Regions from separate parts of the Nostoc sp. CCY 9925 genome, predicted to be linked through region 2. Evidence: riboswitches for the same ligand, from Rfam matches in the RefSeq annotation. Region 2 holds a riboswitch; each other region holds the start of a gene.
The links. A riboswitch is a leader RNA that binds a small molecule or an ion and turns the genes downstream of it on or off. The one in region 2 is predicted to bind cyclic di-AMP.
Positions count from the first base shown of each region.

Region 1: another riboswitch for cyclic di-AMP. It lies ahead of ACM0OY_RS18460 (universal stress protein); the one in region 2 lies ahead of ACM0OY_RS24130 (glycosyltransferase).
Region 3: another riboswitch for cyclic di-AMP. It lies ahead of ntrB (nitrate ABC transporter permease); the one in region 2 lies ahead of ACM0OY_RS24130 (glycosyltransferase).

Region 1 is NZ_CAWUDO010000034.1:36,645-49,397, forward strand. It holds gene ACM0OY_RS18455 (ABC transporter ATP-binding protein) at 1-696, shown strand, start outside; cyclic di-AMP (ydaO/yuaA leader) riboswitch at 728-919, shown strand; gene ACM0OY_RS18460 (universal stress protein) at 1,118-1,738, shown strand; gene ACM0OY_RS18465 (SLC13 family permease) at 1,850-3,187, shown strand; gene ACM0OY_RS18470 (chlorophyll a/b-binding protein) at 3,319-3,531, opposite strand; gene ACM0OY_RS18475 (chlorophyll a/b-binding protein) at 3,572-3,784, opposite strand; gene ACM0OY_RS18480 (MFS transporter) at 4,450-7,548, shown strand; gene ACM0OY_RS18485 (hypothetical protein) at 7,771-8,061, shown strand; gene ACM0OY_RS18490 (dienelactone hydrolase family protein) at 8,384-9,217, opposite strand; gene kdpA (potassium-transporting ATPase subunit KdpA) at 10,229-11,914, shown strand; gene kdpB (potassium-transporting ATPase subunit KdpB) at 12,239-12,753, shown strand, end outside.
Region 2 is NZ_CAWUDO010000054.1:38,649-51,401, forward strand. It holds gene tsf (translation elongation factor Ts) at 1-228, shown strand, start outside; gene ACM0OY_RS24095 (hypothetical protein) at 466-1,359, shown strand; gene recG (ATP-dependent DNA helicase RecG) at 1,482-3,968, shown strand; gene ACM0OY_RS24105 (Uma2 family endonuclease) at 3,982-4,557, opposite strand; gene ACM0OY_RS24110 (hypothetical protein) at 4,733-5,278, shown strand; gene ACM0OY_RS24115 (cytochrome P450) at 5,287-6,621, opposite strand; gene ACM0OY_RS24120 (hypothetical protein) at 6,650-6,799, shown strand; gene ACM0OY_RS24125 (hypothetical protein) at 6,807-7,004, opposite strand; gene ACM0OY_RS24130 (glycosyltransferase) at 7,126-8,397, opposite strand; cyclic di-AMP (ydaO/yuaA leader) riboswitch at 8,559-8,780, opposite strand; gene ACM0OY_RS24135 (ABC transporter ATP-binding protein) at 8,907-10,376, opposite strand; gene ACM0OY_RS24140 (BMP family protein) at 10,647-11,693, opposite strand; gene ACM0OY_RS24145 (glycogen debranching protein) at 11,816-12,022, shown strand; gene ACM0OY_RS24150 (hypothetical protein) at 12,308-12,753, opposite strand, start outside.
Region 3 is NZ_CAWUDO010000034.1:30,199-35,473, reverse strand. It holds gene ACM0OY_RS18450 (ABC transporter substrate-binding protein) at 1-465, opposite strand, end outside; gene ntrB (nitrate ABC transporter permease) at 765-1,616, opposite strand; cyclic di-AMP (ydaO/yuaA leader) riboswitch at 1,714-1,968, opposite strand; gene ACM0OY_RS18440 (sensor histidine kinase) at 2,437-3,627, shown strand; gene rnc (ribonuclease III) at 3,712-4,395, opposite strand; gene ACM0OY_RS18430 (HNH endonuclease) at 4,493-4,729, opposite strand.

The sequences.
Region 1 (12,753 bases), on a different contig from region 2:
ATTGGTGAAAATGAATATATTTCTGTAATTGGTCACTCTGGTTGTGGAAAATCAACCCTACTGAAGATTATCGGTGGTTTTGAAAAAGCAACTTCTGGCTCAGTACTCTTAGATGGAAAAGAAATTCGTAAGCCAGGAGCAGACAGGATGATGGTGTTTCAGAATTACGCATTGTTACCTTGGTTAACAGTGCGAGAAAATATCCGTTTAGCTGTGGATGAAGTGTTAAAAAATGCTAATCGATCTGAAAAAATTAGCATTGTAAACGAACACTTGTCAATGGTAAACTTAACGGCGGCGGCTGATAAGTATCCTGATGAACTTTCTGGAGGTATGAAACAACGAGTAGGTATTGCCAGAGCTTTAGCAATTCGCCCCAAAATGTTACTAATGGATGAACCTTTTGGAGCGCTAGATGCACTCACTCGTGGGAAATTGCAGCGGCAAGTATTGGATATTTGGGAAAATCATCGCCAAGCAGTGATGATGATTACCCACGATGTAGACGAAGCAATTTACATGTCCGATCGCATCGTATTAATGACCAACGGCCCAGCTGCTAATATCGGTGAGATCTTAGAAGTTCCTTTTGAGCATCCACGCGATCGCGCTGCCATGCGAAACTCAAAAGAATATTTTGAACTCCGCAACCACGCCCTAAATTTCCTAGATCGATATTTCACGCAACACGAGTAAAGTAGATTATCATTTTTTTAGCGGGTAGCCTAATTCAAATTCACCAAACCTGGATTTGAAGCGGAGGAACCATATTGTGGGGCTAATCTCATACATAAGAAGTGAGGAGTTAAGAGTCAGGAGTTATTAATTATTAATATTAACTCAGTACTCAGGACTCCCAAGAGAGAGACACCTTCCAGTCTTAGCCCGTCAGCTAACTCCGTAGGCAATGGAAGGAACCCCCAACACTTTGGCTGTAATACAGTTGTTATTGGGGTTTCCTCTACCGATTTTAAATTTTAGGTTTTCGATTTTAGATTGGGTTTTTGCAGAACAATCCAAAATCCAAAATCCAAAATCCAAAATCCAAAATTGGTCGCCCAGCTTCTCATTGCTTGTTCGTTTAATTTGGAGAAGTAAAACTGTGAAAATTAAGCCAATGTTAGCACGTCTGCAAAGTGCCATAGGTCGAAATGACTTAATTGAACAAATGGTATTATTGCCAGAACCCAAAAATCCATTTTCTCAACAATCTCCCGCAGCAAATTCAGTTAACTTAATTGTTGCCTATGATGCTTCTCCTAACAGTCATACGGCATTGGATCTTGCCTTTTGGATTGCCCACCAAACACGTTTGGCCACCAATACAGAAGTTACAGTCCAAGCTGTTTATGTATTAGAAGACAATGAAAGCAGCCACTATCCAAACATCTTGAATTTTCCCATACAACAGCCTTCATTAGAATGTCAGGTTAGTGAAATATCAAAATCTGCCACAGTTGTCTTAACTCAACCCAAATTGCAGACAGTCATGACTCCCTTGCAAGAAGCGGATAGAATTCTTTGGCAAGCACGGAGTTTGGCGGAAGAATGGCAAGGTTCTTTCAAATCTCATTTGCGGTTTGGTTCTATTTCCACAGAGCTGAAAAAAGTTGTGGAATTAGAAGCTGCCGATATCCTATTTGTTGGCTGTAAATCTGTTAATCACCCCATGATTGAGGCACTAGATTCTGATTTTCCCTGCGCCGTTTTGGGTATTCCTACCTGTATTGATGAATAACTGCTATTCAGAATTTCAATAATTATATCAAATTCTCATCTTAGATAAGTCACCTACATTTAGGTGGCTTTTTTCGCTACTATCCAATCAATTAAACTTCGGAGTTAGAGTGTGGAAAACTGGCAAGCCATCCTCAGTGTGATTACATTTATCGGCGTCATCATTTTAGTGATGACCGAATGGGTACATCTCACCATTGCCGCGTTATTGGGAGCATTGTTATTAGTTTTTACCAACGTCATGACCTTAGAACAAGCTGTTGGTTACATCGGCAATAGTCATGGAACGCTCGGTTTATTCTTTGGAGTTATGGTGCTAGTACGAGCTTTTGAGCCTACCAAAATATTTGAATATTTAGCTACTCAAATAGTCATCCTTGCTAAAGGACAAGGCAAGCGTCTATTACTCGGTATTGTGGCTATTGTCACACCAATTTGTGCCGTTTTGCCTAATGCCACAACAGTTATGTTGTTAGCACCTTTAATTCCACCAATGGCGCAAGAAGTTGGCATAAATTTCGTACCATTATTGATTTTAATGGTATTTGTTGCTAATAGTGCCGGACTGCTAACTTTAGTTGGCGACCCCGCTACATTTATTGTTGGTGATGCAGTGAATATTAGTTTTACTGACTATTTATTGAAATTGAGTTTAGGAGGAGTAATTGCTGTTGTCACAGTAATTGTGACACTACCATTTTTATTCCGTAAAATATGGAATACACAACTAGATAATCTCGAAGAACTGCCACATCCTCAAATTAATCATCCGCGAGCTTTAAGTGTGGGTGCAGTTATTGTCTTTTTTGTGCTGCTGTTTTTTGTAATTGGAGAATCTCTAACAGTTCCCATCTCTCCTGCTGCTGTGGCTTTATTAGGAGCGGCTTTAGCTTTACTGTTATCTCACCACAGCAAAATTGATTCAGTTAATAATATTTTACGGGATGTAGATTGGAGTACATTAATATTTTTTATGAGTATTTTTGTGTTAATAGGAGGGCTGGAAAAAACAGGTGTAATCAATGGTTTATCAGGAATTTTTGCAGCTATTTTAGGAAAAAATATTATTCTTGCTTCGTTAGTTTTGTTATTTTTTGTGGGGCTATTATCTAGCGTAGTGCCTAATATTCCTTTAGTAGTGGGAATGGTGCCCTTACTCAAACAGTATATTGTCACTGTTGGTTTAGCACCCGCAGAAGTTCTAGCACAAGATTTTCAAGGACAGTTTCCCCCAGAAGTATTACCACTGTTTTATGCCATGATGTTCGGTGCAACTTTGGGAGGTAATGGCACACTAGTGGGAGCATCATCTAATATCGTAGCTGCTGGTATTTCTGAGCAGTATGGACGGCGAATATCGTTTAAAACTTTTTTGCAATATGGTATTCCAGTGATGTTATTGCAACTAATAACTTCGGCTTTTTATGTGTTAGTTCGCTTTTTGCTCTAGCAGAATTTAAAATTCATAATTCATAGAGACGTTGCAATGCAACGTCTCTACCAACCATTTTATGCATAAATGAGGGGTAAGACCCCTCATTCACCAACTGCTAAGAAGTCGGGATTTTCGTTTAGTGATCGCTAATATCTGATGATATGCAATACGTCACGCACAAAACTATAGCCGGCTAAATCCCAAAGTAAATAGAAAACAAAGCCAATCATTGCCAAGCGACCATTCCAAATTTCTGCTTGGGGAGTCCAGCCAAACAAAAACGCATTGCGGTCTACACCGTTATATTCTGGTGCAACTGCTGGTAAATCAGTAGATGGACGAGTTTCTTTAGTTGCCATTTTTTCCTCCAAAGTTTACTATTTTTTAGGATTTTAACCTTTAGTAGCCAACTATCCGTAGGATGTCACGCAGGACGCTAAAACCGGCTAAATCCCAAAGTAGATAAGCAACAAAACCAATCATTGCAAAACGACCATTCCAGATTTCCGCTTGGGGAGTCCAGCCAAACAAAAATTCATTGCGATCGCGGCCGTTGTAAGCTGTAGCAACTGGTGGTAAATCAGTAGATGGACGAGTTTCACGAGTTTCCATTGTTTTTTCCTCTTAAATTCAACTGTTTTTTAAGTCTTTTATGTGCAATCTTGGATGCACATTCTTTGGGTAAGACTGTCATTAGCCATTTGTTAATTGCAACAAACAAAGTACAACTGACAATTGCGTTTTATCCGGTTCCAATTATTGGCGAATTTCTACAATAGTTAGTTGCCATTTTTTTGCTCTCAATTCTTTATTTGTTAACTTTAATGTATCTATTTAAATTTAAATTGCTTTCTGCCTGTGGACACAAACTACAAGCACTTCTTCTGGACGATGGTTAATAATTTCTTTTTGGAGACAAATCAACCTTGAGAGGGTGATAAAAATAGGTACTTCAATAAATGCTTTGGATTTGTGAGCAAACTATAATTTAATTAAAAATAAACGCGATAAAAGCAATTAAAAATTTAAAAAATAACGTTATATATATTAGTAGCAAGTACCAATTTGATTAATATTTGCACCAAGAGATAATAAAATTTATATCTTCCGCTGTATAGGCTTTTCAATCTTTGGAGAGATGCTTTAAACACCTAAATTCCACGATTCTGATCTAAAGAGTTAGGTATTGCCATAGGTACACAGATAAATACTAAGAGTTATTTCTTTTGGAAATTCTTAATCCGCCCAAAAATTAAACACTAAGACAAGGAAATACAATGTTTCAAAGTACGGAAATCATGCTGGGACTCTATAAGCCACTATTATGGGTGGCACAGGTTCCAGTAGATCCCTCAGTGATCACGCCTTCGGGGCCGCGTTTTTTTGTGGCTTTAATCTCCGGCGTGATTTTAGCCTTTGCTTTTCAATTAGTCCTGACTAATCTCTCCGTTGCAGCCGGTATTTCCTACCTGGGGCGTCCATCCGACTCAGATTCAAGTGGTGGCGAAGTCGGAAGTGTGGGCGGCACCATTCGCAAAGTTGGTACAGCAGTAGGAATCTGGACATTAGTCACTGTAACTATCGCTTTATTAATTGCCTGTTTCCTGGCTGTGAAGCTGAGCCTTGTGATTTTAGACCCAAGGTTAGGAGCAATTCTCGGTTTGGTGATTTGGGGTGCTTACTTTTTGCTGCTGGTTTGGGTAAGTTCCACCACCGTAGGTTCGTTAATTGGTTCGGTTGTAAATACGGCAACCTCCGGTTTTCAGGCGATTATGGGAACAGCGACTGCTGCACTAGGGGCAAAAGCTGTTAATAACCAAGTTGTAGCTACAGCTGAAGCCGCGGCAGCTGCTGTGCGTCGGGAACTAGGAAGCGCCATCGACCCAGTAAGCATCCGGGAAAACATAGAAGATTACTTAGAAAAGCTGCGTCCGCCAGAACTAGATTTATCGAGGATTCGCAGTGATTTTGAAAATTTACTCAACGATCCGCAAATAAAAGCGATCGCGGGGACTCCAGACCTCCGCAATATTGATCGCCAAAAGTTTATCGATTTAGTCAGCAGTCGTACCGACCTTTCCAAAAGAGATGTTAGTCGCATTGCTGATACTTTGTATAAAGTTTGGCAACAGGTAGTCAGTCAGCAAGCACCCACCCAAGACCGTTTAGGTGAATTAATCGACTATCTCAAATCACTGCCACCCGGACAAACCAAGACAGATGAGCTCAATACCAAGCTGGATCGGTTAGTGGCAGAAATGCGTGGTTCCAAGGAATCTGAGCAAAAAGCCGCACCTGGCCCAATTCAAAGCACACTGCAACAAGGACTCTCTGCTTTAACTGGCATAGTCTTGGGACGGACTGATTTATCTGATTTGGACGTGGAAAAAATCTTGGGTAGTCTGACCACTGCCAAAGACAAAGTTACCAAACAAGCAGATAAGCTAGGTTTGCCCACACCATCCCAACCCTATAGCCCAATTCGGGCTGATGTGGAAAATTACCTGTTCAATACCTATGCTTGGCAACTCAGCCCAGAAAGAATTGGTCAGGAATTTGCCGATGTCATCTACGACCAAGCAGCCGATCCTGGGACAATTCGCAGGGAACTAGAAGGACTATCCCGCAACGATTTTGTCAATATTTTGCAACAGCGGGGACTACTTACCCAAACCCAAATTCAGCGCATTGCAGACAGACTAGAAACTGTCCGCAAAGAAGTGTTGCTCACAGTCACAGCCCAAGAAGAAAGAGAAATCGTACAAGACTTGCAACGCCGAGTTGAAAGTTATCTGCTGGTTACTCCGAAAGCAGATTTGACACCCGAAGGCATTGAACGGGATTTCAAATCACTGTTGCAAGACCCAGAAGCAGATTATGAAACTCTGGTGTTGCGGCTGGCGCAGGTTGAACGTACCGAAATGCGGCAGATATTACTAGAACGTAGTGATATCCAACTGTATGAAGTAGACAGCATTTTGGACGAGTTGGAAAAACAACGCGATCGCGCTTTAATTGAATCCAAAAGTCTGGCAGAACAAGCACAATATCAAGCAGAAACTCTGTGGTTGAATGTCGAATCATATCTGCGTAACACTGGCAAAGCAGAACTGAATCCTGATGCCATCCGCGCCGACCTTAAAAGGCTACTGGAAGATCCCCAAGCTGGAATTTCTGCCATTCGGGCGCGATTGTCTCGCTTTGACCGCGATACTTTGGTACAGTTGTTGAGCCAGCGGGAAGATTTGACCCAAGACCAAGTTAATCAAATCATCAATACTGTTGAAGAGTCGTGGCATGGTATCCGCCATGCACCCCAAGCTTTAGCACATAAAGCTAAAGAGCAATACGAATCGGTGACCACCACCATCGCAGATTACCTCCGGAATACTGGCAAACAAGAACTCAATCCAGAAGGTATTCAACGGGATTTGAATAGATTATTTGAAAATCCCCAAGATGGAGCCATAGCACTACGCCGTCGGTTGTCCCAAGTAGACCGGGATACATTGGTGAAACTGCTCAGTCAACGTCAAGACTTGAGCGAGCAGCAAGTCAATGAAATCATTGATTCTGTACAAACCTCAATTCGCAACATTGTACGTGCGCCTCGTCGTTTAGCTACCAGAACACAGCAAAGAGTAGATACATTCAAAGCTTATCTGGAAGAATATCTGCGCCAAAGTGGTAAAGAAGAACTCAACCCAGAAGGTATCAAACGCGACCTACAACTCCTGTTGCACGATCCGCGAGTGGGGGTAGAAAATTTTAGCGATCGCCTAGCTCATTTTGATCGTTCTACCATTATCACCCTGCTGAAAATTCGTGAAGATATCACCGATGAAGAAGCAGCGCAGATTGCTGATAACATCGTTTCAGTTAGAGATCAATTTGTTGAACAAGTGCGGAGCATCCAACGAGGCATTCAAGATGCAATTGACGGAGTTTTTGCCCGCATCCGCAACTATCTTAACTCTCTGGATCGCCCAGAACTGAACTATGATAGTATCAAGCGCGATGTTCGCATCTTTTTTGAAGATCCCCAAGCTGGGTTTGAAGCTCTGCGCGATCGCCTGTCTTCCTTCGATCGTGATACCCTAGTGGCAATTATGAGTTCTCGTGAGGACATTTCCCAGGAGGATGCCAACCGGATCATCGACCAAATTGAACGGGCACGGAACACAGTATTACAACGTGCAGAACGCCTACAGCACGAAGCTCAACGCCGCCTCGAAGAAGTGAAACATCAAGCACAACGGCAAGCAGAAGAAACCCGGAAAGCCGCAGCTACAGCAGCTTGGTGGTTGTTTGCCACAGCAGTCGTCTCCGCTATTTTCTCCGCATTGGGAGGAGCGATCGCTGTAGTTCTTCTCTAAGTTTATAAGTTGTCTCCGCTAAATTTTCAGCCTCCCGATGGGGAGGCTTTTCTATTTCTATGTCATTAGTTTTTAGCGCTGCAATCTCAGCAATTAGATAGTTGTTTGAGATTTGTTGAATGTTTTAATTTTATGAAAGAACTTGCAACAAAATCTCGGCTTATTAGTAACAGACCATCCGGTAAAAGTTAATAATCTTTAGCTAAGTAGGAATTGAAAATAATGGAAAACACAGGAAATACAGAAAATACATTATTTGATAAAATCTTCCGTGACAGTAATGGCAAAATTGTTTTAGCTCAGCCGCCAAACCCACCACTTATTCTCTGGGCAGTAGCTAGTTTACTATCTCTAATTTTGACAACTGGCAAAATCAATACAGTATTAGATGTACTGGCAGATGGCTCCTTGTTCACTTGGGCGTGGCTGGAATTATTTGATGGCGTTAATTATTTTCGCAGAGCGCTAGGTCTTGCCGTATTCATTGTTATTATTGCATCAAAAATTCTGTAGTTAATACCAATTCACGAAAATTCTGATACAAATGATTAGTCTTTAAATTCTTCCCCCTTGGTCCCTACGCCCTGCTGCCTATTTGTATCGATTTTAAAGTGAAATGATATAAGCAGCTGCACATTTAAATTGCATAATTAATTAGGGCGGGCAAGATGACCACCCTACAAGATTTTTATCAAATTTAGATATGCTGACGAACAGTTTATAATCGAGTCAATAATAAAGAACAGTAATCAAAAGAGGTGTTTGCAAACACCTCTTTTTTATTCATTGGGAAACAGCATAATCCAGTAAATATGCAACTCAAATGGATAGTAGCTTATTGCACGCCATTTTTCTTGAACCACGCCAAAAGGCGCTGCCAACCATCCTTAGCTTCTGTTTCGCGGTAAGAGGGACGATAATCGGCAAAAAATGCGTGGGGTGCATCAGGGTAGACAATGATTTCAGATTTACTGCTGCTGGACTTGAGGCGATCGCGCATTTGCTCTACTGTATCTATAGGGATACCTGTATCCTGACCACCATAAAGTCCGAGAACCGGGACTGTCAGTTTTGATGCGATATCAACGGGATACTTGGGCTGAAGTTGAGTAGCATCACCGACGAGTCGCCCGTACCATGCTACACCTGCCTTCACCTTGGGATTGTGCGCTGCGTATAGCCAGGTGATGCGGCCACCCCAACAAAAGCCTGTAACTGCTAATTTATTTGCATTACCCTTAGCTGATTTCACAGCCCAGTTTAGCGTGGCGTCAAGGTCAGATAAAACTTGGGCATCTGGTACTTTGGCAATAATTGGGCGAATTTCGTCGATACTGCTTAATTTTGAAACATCGCCTTGACGGACAAACAATTCCGGAGCGATCGCCAAATACCCCAACTTGGCAAAGCGGCGAGTGATATCCTGAATATGCTCGTGTACGCCAAAGATTTCCGGGAGTACCAGAACAATGGGGAAATTCTCCCCACTGGCGGGTACTGCTCTATAGGCAGGAATTTCGCCATCTTTAACGGGAATTTTCACTGCACCAGCGACCAACCCCTTGGTATCAGTGGTGATGACTCCGGCAGAAATCGGTTGCACTGCCAAAGCAAAACCCGTCGCCAAGGTGGCTGTGGCGATAAATTTGCGGCGAGTTATTTCTTTCATCATCTCTACCTTGAATTGGCGAAAACTCTGTTGTTTGTTATCCGTACAGTACTATAAAATAAATACTAGGCTTTCGCAATCAGCATACGGGAATATTGACTATATATGTGCAACAACCGAGGCGATCGCAGTTGTAAATAACTGGCTTGTGGTGAGTAACATAGCGATATTCATTGTCAATATCGCTATATTTAAGCAAATGCTTATGCGATCGCTAGCAATGCTTAAACAAAACTTATGAATGATTCGACATTAGCAATAAATCTTGTTTGACAGTAATCAAGTGTAGTATAAAAAAATACGTAAAAAAGCAATTATAGTAATTTCAATTACTACAAAAGGGGGAAAAAGCACAGCTTTATCCTGACCCTTCTTCCCTGTTGAGTGTGATTATTATTTTTGATGATAGGTTAAGTTCTTTTCTGGAAAATTCTTATACAGGACTACTATATTGATTGCATGAAAAAATTCTCTACCTGTACAGACAAGGGTTAATTGCGTCCCTACTCTTTGCCTATCGCGCTTTCGCTGTACTTGGCGCACCATGCAAATAATTTTCAAAATTAAAGCTAATTACTACATTTTTGCAAGTAGCAAATATTAAAAATCTATTGTATAAACTAATGATAGTAACTAGCAGGATAGATGAATAAGAGTAAAATTTAAATATTCTTAACACAAAGTTTAACAGGTATCTGGAAAATAGTAATTGCTGAATGAGTTAAGACGGTGCAATATTGAGAACTATTTCAGTGATATGTAGTAATCCTATTTGATTTTTGCAAAGCCAAATATAACTTGAAAAGACTTCTTGACTATTGCCTCTTGCCTTCAGACGGTGAGCAAAGCCGAACCGTTGCCTCTTGCCTGTTGACCCAAATAAGTTCAAAAATTTAAGCGGACTGCTATAAAATATCGCCAAGTCACAGGAAATCAAATACATTAACAGTTCATCTGTTATTTTTAGGAATTAGCTTGCCAGCACTTAAGTTTATATAGAGCGAAAAATACATGGGACAAGGATTTTTACAAATCGGCTTAACGCTGTGTATCGTTGTAGCAATTACTCCGGTATTTGGCAGATACATGGCGCGTGTTTTCTTGGGAGAAAGAACACTGCTGGATTTTTTAATCAACCCGATAGAGCGAAGTATATACGTACTAGCGGGTGTTCGCAGAAAAGATGATATGACGGGCTGGCAATATATCCGGGCTGTAATATACACTAATATGATGATGGGAATTTCGGTGTATTTACTGCTATTTTTTCAGAAATTCTTACCTTGGAATCCTAATGCCTTAGGTAGGCCTAATTGGGATGTATTGCTGCACACAACTATTTCCTTTTTAACGAATACCGACCAGCAACACTATGCTGGCGAGACAACGTTGAGTTATTTTAGTCAGGTAGCCGCTTTAGGCTTTTTGATGTTCACCTCCGCAGCCACCGGCTTAGCGGTGGGAATTGCTTTTATTCGGGGGTTGACGGGTAGACGACTAGGTAACTTTTACGTAGATCTCACCCGTGCCATCACACGAATATTACTGCCAATATCAATTATTGCTGCGATCGCCTTGGTTTTAGTAGGTGTACCACAAACATTAGCCAACACTATGGATGTGACCACCTTGGAAGGAGGAACCCAGTATATTGCCAGAGGTCCAGTAGCATCCTTTGAGGCGATCAAAATGTTGGGCGAGAATGGCGGTGGCTTTTTTGGTGCTAATTCTGCCCATCCCTTTGAAAATCCCAATGGCGCTTCTAATTTAATCGAAATGATCGCCATGATTTCCATACCAGCAGCCTTGATTTACACTTATGGCGTGTTTGCCAACAACATCAAACAAGCGTGGCTGCTTTTCTGGATGGTGTTTGCGGTTTTTGTAGTACTGGTTGGAGTCACAGCCGTGGCAGAACTGCAAGGTAATCCCCTGGTAAATAGAACCATTGGATTAGAACAGCCGAGTTTAGAGGGTAAAGAAGTCCGATTTGGTTGGGCCCAAACGGCATTGTGGGCAGTTATGACCACCGCCACCATGTGTGGTGCCGTGAACGGGATGCATGATTCCTTAATGCCACAAGGAATATTTTCGACTCTCTTCAACTTATTTATCCAAATTATCTGGGGCGGTCAAGGAACTGGAACAGCTTACTTATTTATTTACTTAATTCTCACCGTTTTTCTGACTGGGTTAATGGTGGGACGCACCCCAGAATTTTTAGGACGCAAAATTGAAAAACGGGAAATCGTCCTTGCCAGCGTAGTCCTGTTAATTCACCCAATTGTAGTTTTAATTCCCAGCGCGATCGCCTTAGCTTATCCCATTTCCCTATCTGGAATTAGCAATCCTGGCTATCACGGTATTTCCCAAGTAGTTTATGAATTTGCCTCAGCCGGGGCAAATAATGGTTCTGGCTTAGAAGGATTGAAAGATAACAGCCTCTGGTGGAACTTAAGTACTTTAGTTAGCTTAATAGGAGGACGCTACATTCCGATGTTTGCCATCCTACTGTTAGCTGATGGGATGTCTCGCAAACAGCCAGTCCCCGAAACTCCCGGCACCCTGAGAACTGATTCTTTGGTATTTATTGGGATCACCGCTGGAGTAACCCTCGTTTTGGGAGTATTGACTTTCTTTCCGGTTCTAGCTTTAGGCCCCATAGCCGAAGGTTTGCAACTAGCCTCTGGCAGCTAGAAAAGTTATGAGTTATGAGTTATGAGTTATGAATTAGTAACTCTTTATTTTTAACTTCTAACTCTTGTACAGACGCAATTAATCGCGTCTCTACTCCTAACTCTTCTTGTACAGACGCAATTAATCGCGTCTCTACTCCTAACTCTTCTTGTACAGACGCGATTAATCACGTCTCTACTCCTAATTCTTGTACAGACGCGATTAATCACGTCTCTACTCCTAACTCTTCTTGTACAGACGCGATTAATCGTGTCTCTACTCCTAATTCTTGTACAGACGCGATTAATCGCGTCTCCTAACTCTTAACTTCTAACTCCTAACTTTATGAATAAAGCGGCAACTACCTCCAAAGCTAGACGCCCAAATTCTCGTCCTGGCGATCGCCGTCAAGCACGTAAAAAGGCCAGGGTAAATACTAAGGGGCTGTACTTAAGGGCAGTTCGAGATGCTTTTATCAAGCTCAACCCTAAGTATGCAATCAAAAATCCGGTGATGTTTTTGGTTTGGGTCGGGACGATCGTTACTATATTGCTAACGATCGATCCCAACTTATTTGGCCCAACCAACCAAAAGAACCCGCAACTGTTTAACGGCTTGTTATCAGGGATTTTATTCTTTACAGTTTGGTTTGCTAATTTTGCTGAAGCCGTAGCTGAAGGGCGGGGAAAAGCTCAAGCTGATGCCCTGCGGTCTACAAAATCAGAGACGATCGCTAAAAAACTCGCTGCCGATGGCGCAGTTAGTGAAGTTTCATCCACTAGCCTCAAACAAGGCGATCATATTTACGTAGTTGCTGGCGATATTATACCCGCGGATGGTGAAGTCATCATGGGTGTTGC
Region 2 (12,753 bases):
ATTGTTCAGGGACGGATTGACAAACGCCTCAAAGAATTGACTTTGCTAGATCAACCTTATATTCGGGATCAAAGTATTTCTGTAGAAGAATTATTGAAGCAAGTCAAGGGGCAAGTAGGCGAAGACATCCAAGTAAATCGCTTTGTCCGCTATGTATTGGGCGAAGGCATTGAAAAGCAAGAAAGTAACTTCGCTGAAGAAGTCGCTGCACAAATGGGAACTAAGTAGAGAAGCGATTAATCGCGTCTCTACAAAAGTTAGGAGTTGGCTTCACAATTCATAACTCCTAACTTCTTTAAAGACAGGTCAAGCCAATAGCCTGACCTGTATTTTATTAATAAAGTAGCGAAAAAGTAGCGAAATTTCGCATATAATTCAAAATTTAAAATCCTTGGGACAGTTATCCTAAAATAAATAAGTGCATTTGTACTATTTAATGGTTGATATGGGTAAGAACGAGAAGTTATGGCAAGAGCAATCGAGCGAATTGAGCGGGATATTGCAGCACTCAAAGAAGCGATTGGAGCGATCGCACTAGAACTACAAACCGCTTATGCTAGTTATCTAGCCACCTTGGGACTAGCTGTACAAAAACAGTTGATTCTAGCTACTTACCACCTTTGTACTCAAGGCTATCCCGAAAACTTCCTCCATTTGTCATTGAATCAGCGCCAACAATTGCAACAAGCTATTCGTAAGTTAGGTCAAGTGGCCGCTGAGCAGTTGGTTACTTATATTAAAAATGAGGAAGTTGGGGAAGATGAGGGAGATGACGAAGTTGGGGAAGATGAGGGAGATGACGAAGTTGGGGAAGATGAGGGAGATGAGGGAGATGGGAGGGTAACATCTTCTTCATCTGCTGTGTTTCTTGGTGTCTCTGGCCTTCAGCCTTTTACTCCTGATACCTCTAGTCCTATAGAACTGGCAAAATGGCAACAGAACTTAGAGGAGGTTACCCAAGAGATACTGAAAAAAGTTTCCCATGATGCAAATCTTTTATTACAAAAAGCCGCGATATTACCCAAAAAATTACCAGAACCGATTTTAGCAGCTGCGGCTGCGGCTGCATCAGAAGCATCTGCCGAGGTAATGCCAGGGCCACCCAACTTATTAAACTTAATAATTGAAATTGAAAATGAGCAGCAGTCAGAAGATTCTAGTCTGACGCAGATTATGGCTATTAATTTGCGACTAGGGGAAATTGAATTTGCTGACCCTACACTCTCATCTGAACGCAGACAGATCCGCGGTATCTTAGTTCAGCTAAACAAGCTAGAACGAGAGTATCAAAAGAAACTTCGAGAAAGGGCAGTTGCTGAAGCCGAAGCTGCCTGGCGTGCTAGTTGGTTTGAAAATTAGTCATTAGTCATTTGTCCTTTGTCGATTGTCCTTTGTCCTTTGTTATTCACTAATGACCAATGACTAATGACCAATGACCAGTGACTAATGACCAGTGACTAATGACTAATGACTAATAACTAATGAGTAATGAAAAACCAGATTGGATACGATTGCATAAAGCCTTGGCGGTAGAAGCCGAACATGGCTTCTCAGATTTGGTGGGCAGACAATACCGTTTCAGTGAATTTCTGAGCCTGACTTTGGGAAAATTTCCCGCAGGCTTACCTCAAACTGAACGCCGTCGTTGGCAAGGACTAGCGGTGCAATTTGCTAGTTATCCACATTTAGCACTGGAAGAAAGACAAAACTTAGTAGCAGAAACTCGTAGGTATCTTTACCAGCTACAGCAGGAGGAAGAGGGGGAGGAGGGGAGCAGGGGAGCAGGGGAGCAAGGGAGAATTTATCAATCCAAAACTCAAAATCTAGCAACTCCAATTGTTGCTGAAGTGAGTCGGAGGCTTGCTCCGAAAATTGAGCAAAAACTGAGTGATTTACCGGAAATAGGGTTTAAAAGAGCTGATAACTTAGCGCGTCTTGGTTTATACACTGTCCGCGATTTGCTTTTTTATTATCCCCGCGACCACATTGATTATGCGCGTCAGGTGAATATCCGTGAGTTACAAGCCGGTGAGACAGTGACAATAGTGGCGACGGTGAAGCGCTGCAACTGCTTTACTAGCCCCAAGAATCAGAAATTATCAATTTTAGAACTGCTAGTCAAAGATAATAGCGGTCAAATCAAAATTGGGCGTTTTTACGCAGGTACGCGCTTTAGTAGTCGCGGTTGGCAAGAAAGTTTAAAACGCCGCTATGCCGTAGGTAGTATTGTAGCGGCGTGTGGGTTGGTGAAAGAAAGTAAATACGGCTTGACGCTGGATAATCCAGAACTAGAGGTTTTGGCAAATCCAGGAGATCCGATTGAGTCGCTGAATATTGGACGCGTGGTGCCAATTTATGCATTGACCGAAGGAGTGGTGGCGAATTCAGTGCGACAAGCGGTAATTGCTGCTTTGCCCGCTGCGGCTCAACTCAAAGATCCTCTGCCAAGTGGTTTGCGGCAGAAGTATACTTTGATGGAATTGAAAGATGCGATCGCTAATATCCACTTTCCCAAAGACGGCGAAACTCTGCAAGTCGCCCGTCGTCGCCTAGTCTTTGACGAATTTTTCTACCTGCAACTCGGTTTACTGCAACGTCAACAACAAGCAAGGGCAATTCAAACCAGCGCTATCCTCGCGCCACGCGGTCAACTTATAGAAAAATTCTACGAAATACTGCCTTTTAAACTCACTAGCGCACAGCAACGAGTCATCAACGATATCCTCAACGACTTGCAAAAACCTGCACCAATGAATCGTTTGGTACAGGGCGATGTCGGTTCGGGTAAAACTGTTGTTGCTGTGCTAGCTATCCTCGCAGCAATTCAATCTGGCTACCAAGCCGCGTTGATGGCTCCTACAGAAGTTTTGGCAGAACAGCATTATCGCAAGTTAGTTAGTTGGTTTAACTTGCTGCATTTACCAGTGGAATTACTGACTGGTTCCACTAAAACTGCGAAACGCAGACAAATACATTCTCAGTTAGAAACAGGTGAATTACCGCTGTTAGTAGGAACTCATGCCTTGATTCAAGACCCTGTAAATTTCCAGAGATTAGGGTTAGTAGTGATTGATGAACAGCATCGCTTTGGGGTAGAACAACGGGCGCGTTTACAGCAAAAAGGTCAGCAACCCCATGTGTTAACTATGACAGCTACTCCGATTCCCCGAACTTTAGCACTAACGATACACGGGGATTTAGATGTTAGCCAAATTGATGAGTTACCACCAGGACGGCAAAAGATTCAAACAACAGTGCTATCAGGTCAGCAACGCAACCATGCCTACGACCTGATGCGTCGAGAAGTTGCCCAAGGAAGACAAGTTTATGTAGTTTTACCCTTGGTGGAAGAGTCAGAAAAATTAGATTTGCGATCGGCTGTGGATGAGCATCAAAAGTTACAGGAGAGTGTCTTTCCAGATTTTCAGGTGGGGCTGCTGCATGGTCGCATGAGTTCAGCCGAAAAGGACGAAGCGATTACTAAATTTCGTGACAACCAAACACAAATTTTAGTTTCGACTACTGTTGTTGAGGTAGGTGTAGATGTACCTAATGCTACAGTTATGCTCATTGAACATGCAGAGCGATTTGGGTTATCGCAACTGCACCAATTACGGGGGCGTGTTGGTCGTGGCGCGGCTCAGTCCTACTGTTTGTTAATGAGTAGTTCTAGGAGTCCTGATGCTCAACAAAGACTGAAGGTGTTGGAACAGTCTCAGGATGGCTTTTTCATTTCGGAAATGGATATGCGTTTTCGTGGCCCGGGGCAAGTATTGGGAACTCGTCAATCTGGAGTGCCAGATTTTACCTTAGCAAGTTTGCTTGAAGATGAAGAAGTTTTACTTTTAGCACGCCAAGCAGCCGAGAAAATCATAGAGATGGATGTTACTTTAGAGCGTTGGTATTTGATGAAAGAAGAGTTGAAATATCGGTATGAGCGGTTGATGGGTGGGGCGATTTTGACGTAAAAGAATACGGTATTTAATTCAAAATCTGTGCTAAATCCAACACAAAGCCAGGTAGGACATCCTCTCCTGATAAACTACTAGGCGAACGCAGAATCTCAACATCCTGTCCTGGGCGGTAAATTTCTACTCTTTGGTTTTGGGGATCGATTAGCCAACCCAAACGCACGCCATTGTTAATATATTCTCGCATCTTTTCTTGTACGCTTTTTAAGCTGTCTGAAGCAGAGCGTAATTCCACAGCAAAATCAGGAGCCATTGGTAGGAATCTGTCGGGGTCTGGATTTAAGGCTTCTAATCGCTGGCGACTCACCCAAGACGCATCAGGAGACCGATTTGCACCATTAGGAAGTTTGAAACCCGTTGAAGAGTCAAAAGCCAGCCCCGTACCATCAGCATCAGTCCAATTACCTAAGCGCTGTGTCAGTCTACTATTTCGATTTCCGCTTTCCCATCCAGTTGGCGGCATGATAATTAATTCTCCCTCTGCCGTGCGCTCAAGTCGCAAATCTCGATTATTCTGACACAGTTGGAAGAATTGCTCATCTGTTAATTCAATGGCAGGATATAAAGTAAGGATCAGGGCAGTCATATTTGCCTTTTAATTTTGCTATCTGTAGATTATGAAGTTATTTTCAGGAGTGTTGTCTCTATAAGTGTTTCTGATTCCAGATTTTGTGGTGATGGTGCAAGTTTCCTGACAAAACTTCATCAAAATCATTAAATTCAGCTAGGATTACAGCTTTTCAAACATTCTAAAAAAATTTATGCAAAATTGGCCTTCTTGGATTCCTACTCCCCGGTTTTGGGTGAATGCGATCGCTCTCATTCTACTAATAATTGGTTTACAACACGCGATCGCCTATCTGGGAATGATTCTTTTTATGCTGATTAATTTGCTACCCAAGTTTATTTTTGTCAAGTTAATCTATTTATTTACTTTGATAGCCCAACTGTGTCCCATCATAGTGGTGGCATTTGTTCACCATTGGCTACATGGGTTTTTAGATCGCTTCTTCCCAGAAAGTCGAGTAACGGAAACAGAATCAGCCCCAGGAATTTTTCCCAGTTTGCTCAGTTGGTGGGAAGGACTATATGGTTGGTCGGTGAATATTCTCTCAACGGTAATAGCATTTGGTATTTTAGGGCTTTTCTTACCATCTCCTGATTTATTTAATTTATTAACTTTATTTAAGAATGAAGTACCACATCTGCCGACAATCTCAATCTTCATTCAAGTAATTATCGCTGCCTATCTTTATCAATTTGAGTATTTAGTACATCAGCATTTGATAGCAGCAGCTAGACAATAAACTTCCAATCAAATTACTGTAATATATGCTTCTAGAGTGTCCTTAACTTTAGAAGCTTTACAATATGGAGTAATTTCAGAATAATCTGGTTTTACTGTCCAATCGTAATGGCGAAGCAGTGTAGAAAGCACGATTTTCATTTCCATTTGGGCAAATTCCATGCCTAAGCAACTATGGGAACCACCACCAAAACCGATTAGTCCAAAAGGATGTTTTTTATCTTCTTCACGAGGTGGTGCAAAGCGGTCGGGGTCGAAGCGATCGGGATCGGTGTAAAGTTCTGGTAGACGGTGAGTCAGCATTGGGGAAATTGTCACAAACCAACCAGCGGGAATGCGATAGCCTGCATATTCAATATCTTTGAGGACGCCACGATTATAGGCATACACTGGGGGATAAAGGCGTTCTGTTTCTTTGAGGACGTTGGTTAACTCTGGAAATTGTTTGAGGTGAGACAGAGTTAGGGGATTATTTCCCACAACTGCTAACTGTTCTTTACGTAATCGCTCTCGCCATTCTGGGCGATGACCTAATTCAAATATTACCCAACTCAGCAAAGAAGCTGTGGTTTCATGTCCAGCAAACAGCAGTAATAATGCTTCGTTGATTACCTGTGCTTGGCTCAATTTATTGCCGTCTTCATCAACAGCTGCTAGCAGTAATCCCAAAACATCTTTTGATTCTTCTAAATTACCATCTTCGATACGCTCTTGCATCGCTTGATTCAAAAAAGCTACTAATTTACTTCTGGCATTTTGACCACGACCATATAAAGTAAAAGGAACATTCCATTTGACTATTGCCAAACTACTATCGATTAATTGTGTAAACCAACGACTAGTTTGCTCTACTTCGCTTTCGTTTTGACTTCCCAAAAACAGGCGAGTAGCAACTCTTAGAGTTAACTGACGGAAACTAGAATTTAAAGAAATTGTTCCTCGTTCTCCCCAATTTTTAAGGAAGTCTTCTACTATCTTTTGAATTGTGTCGAAATATGTAGCGATCGCTTTTCCGTGAAATGCTGGATACATTAAGCGACGAGTAAGCCGATGTTCTTCCCCGTCTTGTAATAAAATATTGTTGCCAAATGTGGGTTCCAGGAAATACCAGCCGAGCCGCGATGACATATTTTCTGCTTGTTCTACCAGCACCAGGCGATTAGCATCAGGACCAATCAAATAAGCACGTTTACGTCCCAGCACCCTGGTCTTAAAAACTGAACCATACTGATGAAATCGTCGCCATATATAGAGTTCTAAATCGCGGAAGATTTCCAAAGTCTCGCCCAAGAAGGGCAAGCCATAAGTACCAGGTATTTCTTCGGCGGACTTTAGCGGCCTCATATTTGAATACCTCCAGCAGTAATTAGCTATGCTAATTAATTTTAAGAGGTGCGATCGCTATCATTACGAGCGAGTGAGATTTTTTAATCAGTTGATTTGTCTGCCTTTTGTAGGATGGACATTTTGTGCGCCTTTAGTTATGGGCACGCCAGACACCCACCCCACAAAAAGTAATTAGGTATTTTTTATGTTGCCTGTGTCACCGTCCAAGTAGAGTAAGCATCTTCCACAAATGTGCTTTGACGGCGAGTTCCTTGACGCTTAGTCATTCTAACTTTGAGGGTAGTTATGTAGACTCCATCCATTAACTGATGTCCATAACCTAAAACTTGACCAATCTGCCCTGTTTTTTGATGCAAAGCATAATCTCCAATATTTATCATGGTTTTAACTCCCTAATTAACTCCAGTTACAGCAGATTTCAAGAACCTTGAAGTACAACATCTAGGTCTGTTAGCTAGGCACACAGCCTACTCTCATTCAGAATTCTGAATTCTCCTCTTGTTAAGCTGCAATCCGGGGTCGGCTATTGGATGCGGTTTGAGTTAGCAGACGAGTATATAAGTGAGTTAGTCGAAATGCCACACTATACCAACTAAAGGCGATTTCTGTGCGTTGGCGAGCCGCTTCACCTAACTGGTCTCGCCAAGCTGCATCAGCAATAATGCGGTCTATGGCAGCAGCAAAAGCTACTTCATCTTTTGGCGGTGCAAGTAATCCTGTGACTTCTGGGACAACAGTAAATTGCAATCCCCCAACATTACTAGCTACCACTGGAGTTTTACTCGCCATTGCCTCGATGGCAACTAAACCAAAAGGTTCATAGTGGCTGGGCACTACGCAGACATCAGCAGTCGCATAGTAGAAGGGAAGGATAGTATCATCTAGGCGACCGGCAAAGGTTGTACAATTTTCTAGTCCGAGTTCAGTAACGATGTTGGCAATGCGATCGCGTTCGATGCCATCACTCTGACCAGGACGGCTACCACCGCCAATCACTAGCTGGAAGTTAGGCTCATCTCTGAAACTAGACTTGGCAACGGCTCTTACCAAGGTTTCTATTCCTTTGCGGCGGTCAAAGCGTCCAACATAGAGAACTATTTTGGCGTCTGGTGCAATTCCTAATTTCTCCCGCGCCACAGACCGCGGAATTTCCCCAAATTTGTCGATATCGGTGCCGCAAGGAATCATTTCAATATTTCCCTTGCTGGAAACGAGTACCCGCATATGCTTCTGCTCTTGCGGACTAGTTGCAACCACACAGTCTACAGTTTCCAAGCAGGCTTTTTCTACAGCTAATCGCTGGGCAGCAATTACAGGAATATCACCAATACTTCTGTATTTGACCGCTCCTAAAGAGTGGTAAGTGTGTACCTGAATCAGCGGTTGCTGCTTTTTCAATTCCATGCCAACCCAAGAAGACAACCAGTAGTTGGTATGAATTAGGGAGTAATGGAACCCTTGGTCTTGCTGGAATCGCTGGAATTCTCTGATGAATTCTGGTAGATAGTCGAATAAGTTATCTCGCCCGATAAATTCAGATGGACCGGCTTTTAACCGAATAGTACGACAGTTTGAACTATGTTGAACGATCGCAGCTTGTTCGGGACTGCTACGACGAGTGAACATATCCACTTGCCAACCAAGCTTTGCTAGTGCATAACCGACTTGACGCACATATACATTTTGACCTCCAGCCTCTTCTTGACCAATTTCAATAGCTGGGTCACCATCAACAGAAATTAGGGCAATGCGATGTTTCTTATTCTGGAACATGGTTGAACTTTACCTCAAGGTAAATAATCCTGCCTCAAAAGCCAGAAATCAAGGTAATATTATCCTCTCCTCAAGGCCGAGGGCAGGTACAACGAAGTGCAAAGTTACCAGCCAAAGGACACTGACGAGAACAGGGCATTACTTGTAAGAATGCTGCTCGTTCAGTCTCTTCTCAATGCCGACGAAGTTAGCTGACGGGCTAGGACTGAGAGATGTCCTTCTGGAAAAAGTTATGAATTATGAGTTATGAGTTATTTATTTAGTAACTTTTAACTCTTCACTCCTCACTTTCTGCAAGATACGCCCCAGAATTGGTTCCTCCGCTCCGGTTTACCGTTTACAAAAGTTTTCAGGTAATAAAGTGGATTAGGCAGACTGATTTAATTTTCTTAAGATTTTATAACGTGGGTTTATTAACTATGTCAAGTGTCATGAAGAAGAGGGACTGGGAGTATGCTTCCTTAGGAGTGAGGAGTGAGGAGTTATTCTCCTTGTCTCCCTCATTTTCCCTACTCCGCACTACCTCCAGCCATCAATAAACCAATTTGTTCTACGGTTGTGGTTTGTGCATCTAAAATATCCACAAACTCACCTCTGTAGATTACGGCAATGCGATCGCTCATGGCCATTACTTCTTCTAATTCTGTAGAAATATACAAAATTGCTGCGCCGCGATCGCACTCTTGCAATAATCGAGAATGTACTGCTTGTGTCGCCCCTACATCTAAGCCCCGCGTTGGTTGCATGGCGATAATTAAATCTGGTTTTTGTGCAAGTTCCCGCGCCAAGACTATTTTTTGTTGATTTCCCCCCGATAGCTGACTTACTTGCACATCTTCTGCTGTGGCGCGGATATCAAATTCTTGCATGGTAGATTTGGCATAATTGGCGATCGCTATTTTTTGTAATAACAAATAGCGGCAAAATGGCAGGGTTTTAAAAGTCCTCAAAATCAAATTTTGAGCAATAGTAAATTGCAATACTAAACCTGTTTTTTGCCTATCTTCTGGAATATATGCGATGCTTACTTCCCTTGTAAAAAATTCAATTTTCCCCTGTTTTGCACTTCGTAAAAGAGCAATTGCATCTGCTAATTCTCGTTGTCCATTTCCATCGACGCCAGCAATTCCGAAAATTTCTCCTGCGCGCAGTTGAAATGATATATTGCGTACAGCAGTCAAACCTCGTTCATCTTCAACTTGTAAATCCTGCACCGATAATATTATCTTTCCTGGTGATACTGGAGATTTATTTATTTGTAAAACAACTTCGCGTCCCACCATTAATTCTGCTAATTGTTGAGGTGTTGCTGCTTGAGTTGTTGTAGTTGCTACTACCTTTCCTTGTCGCAATACTGTTACTGTATCGCAGAGATTTATCACCTCTTCTAATTTGTGGCTAATAAAAATAATTGTCTTACCAGCAGATGCAAGTTGACGCAAGATACTAATTAATGATGTTACTTCCGGCGGTGTTAAAACTGCTGTTGGTTCATCGAGAATCAATAATTTTGCTTGACGGTAGAGGACTTTGAGAATTTCTACTCGCTGTTGTGCCCCTACCGATAAATTTTCTACCTTAGCAGTAGGGTCAATCGCTAATCCGTAACTTTGGGATAATGCAGCAATTTCTTGTTGCTTTTGACGTAGATTTAGACGCCAATTTTTATTTTTTCCCAAAATAATATTTTCTGTGACAGTCAACTGTGGTATCAGCATGAAGTGTTGGTAAATCATACCAATACCCAGTTTAATAGCCTCATGAGACGAAGTAATTTTTACTGGTTGTTCTTTGAGATAAATTTGACCAGCATCAGGTTGATAAAGACCACTAATAATATTCATCAAAGTAGTCTTACCTGCTCCATTTTCTCCTAGAATTGCATGGATTGTCCCAGCTTCAATACTCAGATTTATGTTATCATTTGCAATAAATGAACCAAAGAATTTAGTGATTTTTTCTAAGCGTAAATATGTCATTTGCAGCGATTTTAAAAGGAATATATAGAGCCGGGGCGAATAGAATTCGCGGCTACACAGGCAAAGTCCGCCTCCGCGGACTAAGATAAAATTAAGAAAAGTATTGGGCGAATATAATTCGCTACTACACAACTAAAGTCCACCTCCGTGGACTAATGAAAAAGAAAGGTTTTTAACCCACGTTCGCCCTTGGCGTTCCCACAGGATAGGTGGGTTTTGTCTGTGTAGCCGCGACTTCTAGTCGCCCAGGCGAGTAACTATTTAAAGTCGTTATTTTTTTACACAACGGGTATCTTTACCACCTTGTTTGCAGTTTTCAAAAGTAATTTTTTTATCTACAATTTCTTGTTTGATATTCAACGCCTTTTGTTTGAGTGCTTCTGGTACTGTTGCTCCAAATTTTCCTAAAAATAAAATATCTGGTTTTTCTAGTCCAATTGTATATATTTGTCCTTTAAGTTGTTTTTGTTTTGCGAGTTCTGCTATGTAGGCAATGGCTATATCTAATCGTTTGACGGCACTAGTTAAAACTGCTTTTGGGGCAACATCCAACTGGTCTTGAGTATTACCAAAGGCATAGACTCCTTTATCACTGGCAGTTTGTAATACTGCGGCGGAGGCACTATCTAACCATTGATAAATTACGTCTACTCCTGTGGAAATTAAAGCTAGAGTGGCTTCCTTTCCTTTAGCAACATCATTCCAATCTCCTGTAAACGTAGAAGTAATCTGAATATTTGGTTTGACAGATTTTGCTCCTAATTCAAATCCCCGCAATTCTTGTTGAGTGGCTTCAAATTCCTGTCCGGCAATATAAGCTAATTTGTTGGATTTAGTTAAAGAAGCACCGATAATGCCACACAAATAACTACCTTGTAGGTGGTCTATTCGTAAAGCGGCAATGTTATCACCTTTGATAGAACCATTAACAGCTACAAAGAATGTGTTGGGAAACTGTGAAGCAACTTGTTCTACCGCTGCATCAAATTGTCCGCCGTGGGCAAATACTACACTGTAGCCTTTACGAGCAAAATCTGTTAAAGTTTCTGTTTGATCTGCTTGTACTACTTGTTCGACATAGGCAATGTCTCCACCCAGCTTTTGTTTCGCCAGATTTACACCTTCATAACCAGATTGATTCCAGGCTTTATCGGTGATGACTCCAGGGAGAGCGATCGCTATTTTAAATCCTTCCCCACCACTCGCGTTACTTTGTGTTGTAGTTTGGTTATTGCTACTGCAAGCTTTTAGCATTAGGCTGCTAGCAAAAACTGCTGAACCATAAATCAACTCACGCCTACCAAAGTTTACCGCCATAAACTAGTCCTTAAATTGATATTTTTTTTAGTAACAACATATATACATTAAAACTCGGAGAACATTTAGTATTTTAAAATGATCAATAGCTTTTTTGACTAGAGTTTTTGAGGGAATACTTTATGGCTATTTGGGTAAATGAGCAAATAGATCCGTCTGGGATGATTCATGCCTGTATTGCTTCTTGTAACGAATCTCAAGCCAAAGATTGTCATCATTCCTTTGAGAATAATTTGACCGAGACGCAAAAGGCAGCAGGTTGGGTAGCGCGATTACGCACAGTCGATTCTTGGGATGAAGTTCCTGTCAATTCTTTAAAACTCAATTAACAACGAAGAATTCACAGAGAACTCTGAGCGATTCCCGCAGAACAGAAGTTCGGAGAGTCACAATTGCTGAATTCAGAATTACAATAGGCTCTATGCCTAGCTACCAGACCTAAATGGTGTACTTCATTAACTTGAAATCTGCTGTAATTCAGAGTTGAATTCTGTGTGATTGGCGGATAGTATATGAAGAAATATAAATTTAATGTAGGTGTGTTGTCGCGCAGGGCAACGCACCTTAAATTGTTGATGGTGTGTTATTCCATTTCACCAAAATCTAGGCATTGATTAGCGGATGACTTCTAAATCTACAGACGAACACTGCAAATTATAATCACAAGTAAAAACGAACAATGTACCATCAGGACGGATTTGAAATAAAAAATTATCCGCACTGTAAGTTGGATGTTGAATGGTAGTGCCAGCATAAACAGGATTAGAACCTAACAAAATCAGTCCTTTGGATGAGGACTTCAGACTCATAGTTTGCTCGACAGCAACAGTCTTGCGTGGTTGAGGATCGAAATACTGGGTTTTCATGCTGCCATAATATCCTTGCATAGTCAGAATACTCTCATGAACTATTCCACTCACACTGTGCTGTAATTTCCACGTTCCGTAAATAGGAGAATTAGCTTCTGTGAGTTGGGCGATAGTGAATGATGAAGACTGAGAATTTAAGTTTACAGGTGGGGTGACAGAAGGTTTATAACCATATACTGGGTTAATGGCAG
Region 3 (5,275 bases), on a different contig from region 2:
AAAATCCCACATGGCTTTGTTCATGGTCATGGCGTTACCGTGGCGGTGGATGGTCATCGCAGCACACAGGGGGGCGTGTCGTGCGCCTTCGGCACCAATTCTGGCGTTGGTAACGGCGCCGGATACTACGGGTGAAGCATCCAAGCGACCAAAGATTAAGCCGTCGCGGGAGTTTGCCCAACTGGCTTCGCGGTTGAGTGTGACGTTTAAACCATATTTGCGGAATAAGCCTTTTTTCCAGGCGATCGCAAATGGTGCACAATCATTAACGGGAACGTATCCAATGGTAAGATCGGGTTTTTCTAAATCGTCAGATTTAACTACTGGTTGCACAGCTAAGGCTTCTTCTGTTAATCCTTGCGCGGATCTATCTCCTGAAATTGCACAGGAAGATAAGGCGATTCCGGCTGTGGTTGCTCCTATTCCTTTGATAAAATCTCGTCGAGTGTAGTTATGGTCACTCATTTTTGTGGCTCCATTGGTGACTCAATTTCGGATTTTGGATTTTAGATTTTAGATTGATTTCATGCATGAATACTTTCTCTGAAATCAATCATTTTTGAATTGTTAAATTCAAAATCCAAAATTTAAAATTCGATGATTAATTGCTGATGCAAAGACGCAAAGGCGCAAAATTAAAGCAGTTGTCTACTTTGGTGCAAAACAATTTGCAGCAGATTCCAAGAAGCGCAAATTACACCATCTAAGTCTCAAAGCTAGGCTGAGAGACTATTCTAATTCTGACTTCTGAATTCTGCTGTAATTTAGTTGGAAGGTGTGGGACGCCGAGTTACTATTTCTTGGATTTTACCAACAGCGTAATCAAGAATTAATCCGGTTACGCCAATTACTAATACGGCTAGAAAGACTGAACTCAAATTTAAGCGACTCCATTCATCCCAGACGAAAAAGCCAATGCCAATACCGCCTGTGAGCATTTCTACGGCGACGATTACCAGCCAAGCGATGCCTAAACTAATTCGCAAACCTGTAAAAATATAGGGCAAACTTGCAGGCCAAATGATTTTTATAATCTGCCGCCAACGGGGCATTTCTAATACTCGCGCCACATTTAAATAATCTTTGGGAACGCTAGAAACTCCTAAGGCGGTATTAATAATTGTCGGCCATAAGGAGGTAATAAAGATGACAAAAATGGCTGAAGGCTCTGCTAAGTTGAAAATAGCTAAGGCAATGGGCAACCAAGCTAAAGGCGATACGGGTTTAAAAATTTGAATGATGGGATTGAGAGCTAGCATTGCCGGTCTGGACATGCCAATGAGAAACCCTAGAGGTATGGCTACTAACGCACCTAATAAAAAGCCTAGTATTACCCTTCGCAGACTTGCTATTAATAACCAACCAATTCCTAAGTTGCCCGGCCCTCGCTGGTAGAAGGGATTTAAGATGTAGTCCAGATTAGCTGATAGTGCTTCTGGTGGGGTGGGCATTAATTCGTGGTTGGCAAGTGCAACAATCCACCACAGCACAATTATTCCCAAAAAACCCAAAACAGGTAAAAAGAAGACATCTTTGCTGATGACGGGTTTTGCTTTTTTCCAAGCAGTTTGTCCAGCGATCGCCGCGATCGCTGCTAAATTCAATTGAAAGATCATTATGGAACCTCAACAGGGTTAAGTGCAGGTACAAGAAATTGAGCAGTACCAGCCTCGGACACTGATGAGATCGGAACATTATGAAAATGCCGTCTCTTCAGTCTCTTCTCAATGCCTACGAAGTTAGCTGACGGGCTAGGGCTGAGAGATGCCCCTCTGAAGAAAGTTGTTAGTTGTTAGTTGGGAGTCAGAAGTGAGGAGTGAGGATTTAATTAAAAACTCATAACTCATAACTCATAACTCATAACTCATAACTCATAACTCATAACTTTCTCCAAGATACGCCCCACAATTTGGTTCCTCCGCTCCAGCGTTACACACTTTGATGTGCTGGATTAGGCTGACTTACTCTAATAGGTACGAAATTATGCACAATACAACATCAACGTGAAGAGTATAACATTAACGCTCAGTAAAAATCATCTCTCTTCTAAAAAATATTGTTTATTTTAATACTTAAATCAAGTTATTAACCTTGTTTTTACTTAATCAATAAATATTATATTCTTTGAGAAATTTAGTTATTTTAGAATTAAAATCACTGTATAGTCGGTGAAGCAGCAGTAATCTAGTCAATGTTCAACATTGTTAACTACTAGATTTTTATTAATGAAGATAATATATATTATACAGAAAAATTTTATATACTGAAGTTTGTCGAGCGATACGTCAAGTTTTTGCTAGCCGACGCAACGATAGATGAAATTTATTACTTTTGATAGGTGAATTTTGGAAGTTTTTTTGGTAAAACGTCGCTCTAGTGGATAAACTATTTGCATATGGAAATTTACTCATCTCTCTGTTAGCTGAATTTAACATAATGGATTTTAGTCAATTCCTGGCTGAAAAAACTGATACCATCCTTGATAAGTGGGTGAGAGCAGTTCGCAAAGATCAACAGATTGAAAGTGCTGATGATTTATCTTATACAGCCATCAAAAACCATATTCCTAATGTTTTGAAAGCAATGGTAACGGTACTTTCAAAATCTGAGGATAATGATATTCAGTCGATAATTGTTGCCAGTTTTGAGCATGGGGCGATTCGAGCGGAACAAGGTTTTGATGCAACAGAAATTGCCAGAGAATATCATCTGTTAAGAACAGTAATATTTGACACTATTCACCCATATTTACTGAAAGGAACACCCGCAGAGATAATTCGTTCTATGCGTTTGATTGACGCTATTGTAGATGAAGCGATCGCTCGGTGTTTTAAGAGTTATGTTGAAGAACGCTTGCGAGAATTGAGGCAGTTACAAATATCATTAACGCTGCACAATCAGGAACTCACGCGGTTAATTAGCGCCAATCAAGAGTATATTTCCCAACTAGCCCACGAATTAAAACATCCTCTAACTTCAATTATTGGTTACTCGGATTTGTTTTTACGCCAACAACGAAGAAAGTCCAAGATAAAAGACAACTATACTAATTTAGAACATATTGAACGGGTGCTACGCAATGGTAGACAATTACTTCACTTAATTAATGATGTACTGGAACTTTCGCGGTATGATGCGGGACAGATAAAACTCCAACTAGAACCCACCAATGTGCCGGAACTCATTAATAATGTCTGTGAAATGTTGGAACCTTTAGCTGTGGAGAAAAACTTACAAATCGTAGTAGATTGCGATCGCGCTCCTGAAGAATTATTTACAGATTCTTTTCAATTGCAACAGATTGTTACAAATCTTATTAGTAATGCAATTCGCTACACAGAGTCGGGGACTATTATTGTAATGTGTCAGGTGTTGGAAAAACACAGATGGGCGATCGCAATTTCTGACACTGGAATTGGCATTGCACCGGAAGACCAAGCCCAGATATTTGAACCCTATTTTCGTGTCAGTGCTAGCGATCGTTCTTACCTTCCTGATAGTACAGGATTAGGATTGGCAATAGTTTGGCGGTTAGTAAAACTATTACAAGGTGAAATTAACTTAGTTTCTGAAGTGGGGATTGGTTCAACTTTCACTGTGGTTTTACCATTGGAAGTGAAGATGTAATAAATTTTATTTAAATTCCAACAACTTTGCTTGGAATGATTTTGATTTGGTTTCTTCACATTTGGATGTAATAAAAAATTATTTCTACACTAAACCTTGTTTTTTCAACTTAGCTAGCGCATCTTCAGCAGCAGCTTTCTCAGCATCTTTTTTATTACGTCCCTTACCTTCGCCATAGATTTTTTCATCTACAAGTACTTTAGCTATGAACTCTGGTGCGTGAGACAAACCGCCTGTTTGGACAGTGAAATATTTAGGAGGAGTTTGGGTAACATTGCGTTGTACCCATTCTTGAAAACGATTTTTTGAGTCTACATTAGAACGAGAAACAACAATTTCTTCAGGTACAGAATCAAACAGCGGTTCTATAATTGCCCGAACTGCTTCAATATCTGAATTATGATCTAAATAATAAGCACCAAGAACAGCTTCAAATGTGCTGCTAAGTAAATTGGGATTGTAGTATCCTCCGTCTTGAATAGCACCTTTTCCTAGCCGCATTTTAAAGTTTAAATCTACTTCTTCTGCGAACTTTGCCAGTTGCTTTTCATCTACCAATGCAGAACGCCGCCGCGTTAATTCGTCTTCTCCCTTGTGTGGGTGACGGCGATAGAGATATTCACCACTTAAGAAATTCAGCAAAGCATCACCGAGAAATTCTAGGCGTTCGTTATGTTCGCCTTCTCCTGGGTTTTCATGAACATAAGAACGGTGAGTCAGCGCACGGCGTAGAAGTTTTTCATCATGGAATGTTAGAATCTTATGCATTTTTATCTTTTGTTTATTTTTCCTGGTTAATTGAGTGAAAAGGGCAGGTAAGATACCCACCCTAAAAGATAAGATACTCAAACAATTCAGGTACTACTTAGAAACAGTTACCTTTTATAGAGAGAGGCGGATATATACTATTTCCACGAGTGTTATTACACTTAAAACAAGAAATACGCAAGTTTTCAAAAGAATTAGAACCGCCGCTACTTTTGGGTAAAAGGTGTTCAATTGTCAGTCTTTTCTCTGACATACTCTGGCGACACCACCAACAATTAGAGCCATATAAATCAATAAGTTGCTGTCTCTTATTACGTTTTTGTTTGGAATTCATTTTGTTGATTTTCCATTTTATTTGTTGTTTGCAACAGCATTGGAATATCACACATTTAGTGTTAACAAATTTCTTTTGAGGAAAATTATCAAAAATCAATCTTCCTCTATGAAAAAATTTGCTATCTAAGCTTTTGTTTCGTTGAAGTCTCAGCCGTAGAATTCCTGGCTTACTACCAAGTTTCGCGTCATCCAGTCCCCTGAATATTTATCCAAACATCTCATCTTCCCCTTGAAAGTCTAGTCAATTGATTGACCTGACATTGGGCTGAATATTCAGCTGAAGGGATGACACGAAGCTTGGCAGAAAACCAGGAATTCTCCTGCTGAGACAACATCAAAAACGTGCGCTTTAGAGTGCTGCTGCTTTAAATACACAATTGCATAACTAATTTGGTATGTCAATAATGTTGATTTATGAAGATTTGTAAAAGCGATCGCTTGATATAATTTTACTGAACTTAAGTTCGAGATAAAACAAGGGACAGGTAGTAAGCTGAAAATAATATCAAATCCAGCAACCTGCGGCAAGCAAGATAGTTAGAAG